DNA from 2 places in the Pseudomonas sp. ASL7 genome. Region 1 is predicted to be linked to the other one. Evidence: predicted binding sites of a transcription regulator. Region 1 holds the regulator's gene; the other holds the start of a gene.
The links. Region 1 encodes FliA, which starts transcription of late flagellar genes. Its sites were predicted from a motif close to CTAAAGTTTNNNNNNNNNNNGCCGNTAA; they were not measured.

Region 1 (3,749 bases):
TGTGGATCCTCGGGCGTTCGACTCGATGCGTTTCGAGCTCAATAGCCTGCGCGAGTTGATGGAAGTACAGCTTGGCTCCTTGGCGTGGAATCAGCTGCAAGGCAGCCGTCCGGCCCAGGCTAACCTCTGGCGTCGCCTGCAACGCATCGGCCTGTCCGGCCCGTTGTCGCGCGATTTGCTGGCGATGATTACCGACATTGAAGAGCCCCGCCAGGCCTGGCGCATGTTGCTGGCGTACCTGGCGCGAATGATCCTCACACCGGAGATCGAGCCTCTGGAAGAGGGCGGTGTGATTGCCATGGTCGGTCCTGCCGGTATGGGCAAGACCACCACCCTGGCCAAACTGGCCGCCCGCTACGTGCTCAAGTACGGCGCGCAAAACATCGCACTGGTGAGCATGGACAGCTACCGTATCGGTGCTCAGGAACAGCTCAAGACCCTCGGCCGGATCCTCAATGTGTCGGTGACACACGTCGACCCGGGCCAGTCGCTGGTTCAGGCGCTGGATCCATTGCTGCGCAAGCGCGTGGTGCTGATCGATACCGCCGGCCTTCAGGCCAGCGACCCGGCACTGCGCATGCAGCTCGAAAGCCTCGCGGGTCGTGGCATCAAATCGAAAAATTACCTGGTTCTGGCAACCACCAGCCAGAAACAGGTTCTAACGGCCGCTTATCACAGTTACAAGCGCTGCGGGCTGGCCGGGTGCATCCTGACTAAACTGGATGAAACGGCAAGTCTGGGCGAGGTGTTGAGCCTGGCCATCAGTCATGAATTGCCGGTGGCGTACCTGACCGATGGCCCACGGATCCCGGATGATTTGCATCTGCCGCGCCGTCATCAGTTGGTCAGTCGCGCCGTGAGTGTGCAAATGCAGGAAGAACCCAGCGAAGAAGCCATGGCTGACATGTTCGCTGATATTTACCACAGCCCGACCAAACAGGTCGGCTGAGGTAGTAATGAACAGTTTTTATACCTACATCGATGGTCTGCCATGCATTGTTCCATCTGTGAACGCGCAGCCAGTAATGTGGCCTCCGTCTATGCAAGACAAGGTAAAGAAATAACATGGGCAGCATGCATCCCGTACAGGTGATCGCGGTGACCGGCGGCAAAGGTGGCGTCGGCAAGACTAACGTGTCAGTGAATTTGTCACTGGCCCTGGCTGAACTCGGCCGTCGCGTCATGCTGTTGGACGCCGACCTGGGTTTGGCGAACGTCGACGTCCTGCTGGGACTGACACCCAAACGCACCCTGGCCGACGTGATCGAAGGCCGATGTGAGCTGCGCGACGTTCTGTTGCAGGGCCCTGGCGGCATCCGCATCGTCCCGGCTGCGTCCGGCACCCAGAGCATGGTTCATCTGAGCCCGGCTCAACACGCCGGCCTGATCCAGGCGTTCAGCGATATCGGCGACAACCTCGACGTATTGGTGATCGACACGGCCGCGGGCATTGGTGATTCGGTGGTCAGTTTCGTCCGCGCCGCGCAGGAAGTCCTGCTGGTGGTGTGCGATGAACCGACTTCGATCACGGACGCCTATGCACTGATCAAACTGCTTAACCGCGATTACGGCATGAACCGCTTCCGCGTCCTGGCCAACATGGCCCAGAGCCCGCAGGAAGGTCGCAATCTGTTCGCCAAGTTGACCAAGGTCACGGATCGCTTCCTCGACGTCGCCTTACAATACGTCGGTGCAGTGCCATACGACGAAAGCGTGCGCAAGGCCGTACAGAAGCAACGTGCCGTCTATGAGGCGTTCCCGCGTTCCAAGTGCTCTCTGGCGTTCAAGGCCATTGCGCAGAAGGTTGATACGTGGCCGCTGCCTGCCAATCCCCGCGGGCATCTGGAGTTTTTTGTCGAGCGCCTCGTGCAACAAACGGCAGGACCGGTTCTATGACAGCCAGCGGTTACAACTTCTACAAGAAGTCGGCACGTGACGCGCAGTACGAGCTGATCGAGCGTTACGCGCCACTGGTTAAACGCATTGCTTACCACTTGCTGGCCCGTCTGCCGGCCAGTGTCCAGGTCGAAGACCTGATCCAGGCCGGGATGATCGGTCTGCTGGAAGTATCGAACAAATACGACCCCAGCAAAGGCGCGAGTTTCGAGACGTACGCGGGCATTCGAATCCGCGGCGCAATGCTCGATGAAGTCCGCAAGGGGGATTGGGCGCCACGTTCGGTCCACCGCAATACCCGGATGGTCAGCGACGCAATTCGCTCGATTGAAGCTAAAACCGGTCGTGACGCTAAAGATCACGAAGTTGCGGCCGAACTCCAATTGAGTCTCGACGATTATTACGGGATTTTGAACGACACCCTGGGTAGCCGCTTATTCAGTTTCGACGATCTGTTGCAGGACGGCGAACACGAAGGGCTGCACGAGGATGGCGCAAGTGCTCATCTCGAGCCGTCACGCGATCTGGAAGATGAACGCTTCCAGGCGGCGCTGGCGGACGCGATTGCCAATTTGCCGGAGCGTGAGCGACTGGTGTTGGCGCTGTACTACGACGAAGAGCTGAATCTGAAGGAAATCGGTGAGGTCCTGGGGGTCAGTGAATCGCGGGTCAGCCAGTTACATAGCCAGTGCGCGGCCCGTTTACGGGGGCGTTTGGGGGAGTGGCGAGCGCGCTGAAGGCAGTGTGGGGACACTGCGAACGTGGCTGGTGTGGTGTTGAACTGCGCCGGTCTCGATCTGTTGTGCTCCAGACAGTCATTGAGTGCTTTGCCAGATTGATTGAAATGGCGCGTCCAGGTGCTGGGCGCGTTTAAGACTGCTTGGAGGTCGAATTGGACAAGAACATGAAAATCCTCATCGTTGATGACTTCTCAACGATGCGGCGGATCATTAAAAACCTGTTGCGTGACCTTGGGTTCACCAACACGGTCGAGGCCGACGATGGCACCACTGCCATTCCGGTTCTTAACAGCGGGAGCATCGACTTTCTGGTAACGGACTGGAACATGCCTGGCATGACCGGTATCGATCTGCTGCGCCACGTGCGCGCCGATGAAAAGCTCAAGCACCTGCCGGTGCTGATGGTTACCGCTGAAGCCAAGCGCGAGCAGATCATCGAAGCGGCCCAGGCCGGCGTTAACGGCTATGTGGTCAAACCCTTCACGGCCCAGGCGTTGAAAGAAAAAATCGAGAAGATTTTCGAACGCATCGGTTGATGGACTGCGCCACGGGGGAGCTATGGAGCATAAAGAATCTTCACTGGGCGATTTTGAATCGACCCTGAAAAAACACGCGGTCGAATTGGTCGAGAGCCTTGAAAAAGGCAAATTCGGCGACGCTGTGCAATTGATCCATGAGCTCAATCAGACCCGTGACCGCGGCCTGTATCAGGAAGTGGGCAAGCTCACCCGGGAGCTGCATAGCGCGATCGTCAATTTCCAGATTGACCCGACCATGCCGCAAGCCGAGGAAGTCTCGCAGATCACTGATGCCACGGAGCGTCTGGGCTACGTGGTCAAGCTGACCGAGGCGGCGGCCAACCGCACCATGGATCTGGTGGAAAACGCCACGCCGCTGGTCAACAGCCTGAGCGAAGAAGCCCAGGCCTTGAGCACGGACTGGGGGCGGTTCATGCGTCGCGAAGTCGGTGCGCAAGAGTTCCGCGAACTGGCCCGGCGCGTCGACGGTTTCCTGACGCGCAGCCGTGAAGACAATCGCGTCGTGTCGAGCAATCTCAACGACATTTTGCTCGCGCAGGATTACCAGGACCTCACCGGCCAGGTGATCAAGCGT
Region 2 (3,749 bases), 1.4 Mb from region 1:
GCACGTTCAGCACGCTCCGGTTAATCTCTTCGGCCACGGCGCTCTGCTGCTCGGCCGCGGCGGCGATCTGCTGGTTCATCGACTGGATCGCCGACACGGTGCGGGTGATGCTTTCCAGCGAGCCGCCAGCGCGACGGGTCAGTTCGACGCTGCTGTCGGTGAGGCTGCGGCTGTTGTCCATGATGGTTGCGACCTGCTGGGTGCCGGTTTGCAAGCCGACGATGAGTTCTTCGATCTCTTCGGTCGACTTCTGGGTGCGCTGGGCCAGGCTGCGTACTTCGTCGGCCACCACCGCAAAACCGCGGCCGGCTTCGCCGGCACGCGCGGCTTCGATGGCGGCGTTGAGGGCCAGCAGGTTGGTTTGTTGGGCGACGGACTTGATCACGTCGAGCACGCTGCCGATCTTGTCGCTTTCGTGCTTGAGGTGCTCCATGGCTTCGGTGGAGTTGCCGACTTCCAGCGCCAGGCGTTCGATCTGGGCGATGGCTTCGCCTACCACTTTGTCGCCTTCTCGGGCCTGCTGGTCAGCGGCGACGGCAGCTTCGGAAGCTTCTTCGGCGTTGCGCGCGACTTCTTGCACGGTGGCCGTCATTTCGTTCATCGCAGTGGCCACCTGGTCGGTCTCGACTTTCTGGCTGTTGACCCCGGCGCTGGTTTGCTCAGTGACTGCCGACAACTCTTCGGCGGCGCTGGCGATTTGCGTAACGCCATTGCTGATGCCGCCGATCAGTTCACGCAAGCCCAGGGTCATGCCCTGCATGGCACGCTGGAGCTGACCGAGTTCGTCGCGGCGTTCGGAGACAAGGTTGTGGGTGAGGTCGCCCGCCGCGACACGCTCGGCGACTTTGAGGGTCTGGGTGAGGGGGATCACGATCTGGCGAGTGATGGCCCAGGCGGCGAGCATGCCAAAAGCGAGTGCCAGGGCCGTGGCCAGCAGCAGCATATCCCGGGCGCTGGCGGCATTGGTATCGCGAACGAGGGTTTGCGAGACGATCAGTTTTTTACTGACGTCGAGCAGGATGTCGCCTTGCTCGGCCATGCGTTTGAGGGCGGCGGCGTTCGCGACCTGGGAATCGCGGAATTGGCTGACAGCGGCGCGATAGGCCTTGAGCGAGTCGGTGGCCTGTTGCAGGTTGGCTAGATGCTGTTCCGGCAGTTTGGACGGCAGGCTTTCGAGGTTTTTCAGGGCGTTGTCGATGGCGTCCAGCGCCGGTTGTTCGGCCTCGGTCTTGTCGCTGTAGGTGTAGCCGCGGACCTGGAAGCGCGCTTGCTGGATCAGTTTGCTCAGGTCGATCACGCTGTTGAACTGGGCGACGCTGTCGCCTTGCAGCATGGCTTTCTCGACCTCAGCCACGCGTGCCACTGCGTTATCGGCGGTAGCGCCGAGTTTGTTGCGAGCATCTTCGCGGTTCGCACCGGCCTGGATCAAGGCGCTAAAGGCTTGTCTGTACTGAGCGACGGCGGCCAGTTGCTGGTCGATCTTCGCCACGTCGGCGGGTTGCTCGATCATCTTGCGGGCGGTTTGCAGGCCTGCATCGAGTTGGCCGAGCAGATCGTTGACGGCGCCGGGGCCCTGTTCGCCGCGACGCATTTCGTAATTGAGGCGGGCGATGCGCAGGTCTTTGGTCAGCTCGTTGACGCTGGAAATGAAGCCCAGCTTGTCGCCGCGATTGATCACGCCATTCAGGCCGGTCCAGCCGGTGAAGGTGATCAACAAGGTTAAAAGCAGCACCAGGCCAAAACCGATACCCAGTTTGCGATTGACGCTGATGTTTCCCAGATTCCCGGCTAGCCATCCGTACATGCTGCATCTCCCTCGGACCAAACATTGGTTTTATGGGAAGTGTATCGGCTGGGCGGCGACATTCTGTAGGAGCGAGCTTGCTCGCGAAGGACGTTAACGATAACGCGTCCTTCCTGAATAACCGCGTTGCCTCAAGTTTTTCGCGAGCGAGCTCGCTCCTACAGGGTTGTGCGGTGTTAGAAGAGGCGGGCCAGGAGTGCAGTGACCGCGGTTTCGACCCGCAGGATGCGCTCGCCGAGTTGCACCGGTTGCAGGCCGGCCTTGCCCAGCAGGTCGATCTCGTAGGGGATCCAGCCACCTTCCGGGCCGATGGCCAGGGTCACCGGTTCGTCCAGGCCGCGAGGGCAGGGCGGGTAATTGCCGGGGTGGCCGACCAGGCCGAGAGTGCCTTCGGTAATCGCTGGCAGACGGTCTTCCACGAAGGGTTTGAAACGCTTTTCGATGACGATGTCCGGCAGCACGCTGTCCCGCGCCTGTTCGAGGCCGAGAATCAGCTGCTCGCGGATGGCCTCGGGTTCGAGAAACGGGGTTTGCCAGAAGCTCTTCTCGACGCGATAGCTGTTCACCAGCACGATGCGCGGCACACCCATGGCCGCTACGGTCTGAAACACCCTGCGCAGCATTTTCGGCCTTGGCAGGGCCAGGACCAGGGTCAGCGGCAGCTTGGCCGGTGGCGGTTGGTCGAGTGTGACGCACAACTCGGCTTCATCGGCCTCCAGGCGCAGCAATTGGGCAGTGCCCATCAGTCCGCCAATACGTCCGACTCGCAGGCTATCGCCAACAACCGAACGGTGAACCTCCTGCATGTGGGTCAACCGGCGATCGCGCAGGATGACCCTGTCGGCCGCAATGAAGTCGGCCTCTTCCAGGAGCAACACATTCACGGCTGGGTCGCTGGCGGCTGGTCGTTGTGATCGTCGGCCGGTTGGTCATCCGGGTGTTCACCGCGTTTGCTGATCAAGCCGCCGAACAGCACGCCAATTTCAAACAGCAGCCACATCGGGACGGCCAGCAAGGTCTGCGAGAAGATGTCCGGAGGCGTCAGGATCATGCCGACCACAAAGCAACCGATCACTACATAGGGGCGGATTTTTTTCAGGTATTTGACATCGACCACGCCAATCCACACCAGCAGCACCACGGCCACCGGTATTTCGAACGCCACGCCGAAGGCAAAAAACAGCGTCATGACGAAATCGAGGTAACTGGTGATGTCGGTCATCATTTCCACGCCGGCCGGGGTGGCGGAGGCGAAGAATTTGAAGATCAGCGGGAACACCAGGTAATAGGCGAACGCCATGCCGGTGTAGAACAGCGCGATGCTGGATATCAGCAATGGCACCGCAATGCGCTTCTCATGCTTGTACAGGCCCGGTGCGATGAAGCCCCAGATTTGATGCAGGATCACCGGAATCGCCAGGAACAGCGAGACCATCATGGTCAACTTCAGTGGCGTCAGGAACGGCGACGACACGTCGGTGGCGATCATCGTCGCGCCGGCCGGCAAGTAGGCACGCAGTGGCGTGGAGACGAAGGTGTAGATCTGCTGGGTGAAAGCGAACAACCCGGCGAAGATGATGAAAATCGCCGCTACACAGCGCAGCAGGCGGGTACGCAACTCGGTGAGGTGCGAAACCAGCGGCATGTGCTGGTCGTTTTCAGGGAGATCGCTCATGGGGCTCGCGGCGGCAATGTTGGGTCGTTAGGGGCCGGCGCAACAGGCGCAGCCGCAGGTGTAGCAGGTTCAACCGGCGTCGTAGCAGCAGCGGGTACAGGCTGCGCAGCGGCTACAACAGGCGCAGGCTCGGCGGCTGGAGCATGAATTGCCTGCTCCGCCACCGGTTCGACCGTTTGGACCGGTGTGGCTTCCTGCTGAGTCGGCGAGAAGATCTTCCGCGCCTCCTGCTCCAAAGACAGGATGTGCTCGTTATGCAGTTGCCGACGA

Region 2: a site for FliA is predicted at 1,846-1,873, ahead of AC1MDT_RS23695 (methyl-accepting chemotaxis protein). Genes of this name have one in related genera too.

Annotation. Positions count from the first base shown of each region.
Region 1 covers NZ_CM155279.1:163,540-167,288, forward strand. Annotated here, with positions in the region: gene flhF (flagellar biosynthesis GTPase FlhF) at 1-949, shown strand, start outside; gene fleN (flagellar synthesis regulator FleN) at 1,066-1,896, shown strand; gene fliA (RNA polymerase sigma factor FliA) at 1,893-2,633, shown strand; gene AC1MDT_RS00770 (chemotaxis response regulator CheY) at 2,801-3,172, shown strand; gene AC1MDT_RS00775 (protein phosphatase CheZ) at 3,195-3,749, shown strand, end outside.
Region 2 covers NZ_CM155279.1:5,104,746-5,108,494, forward strand. Annotated here, with positions in the region: gene AC1MDT_RS23695 (methyl-accepting chemotaxis protein) at 1-1,804, opposite strand, end outside; gene AC1MDT_RS23700 (16S rRNA (uracil(1498)-N(3))-methyltransferase) at 1,981-2,688, opposite strand; gene tatC (twin-arginine translocase subunit TatC) at 2,685-3,479, opposite strand; gene tatB (Sec-independent protein translocase protein TatB) at 3,476-3,749, opposite strand, start outside.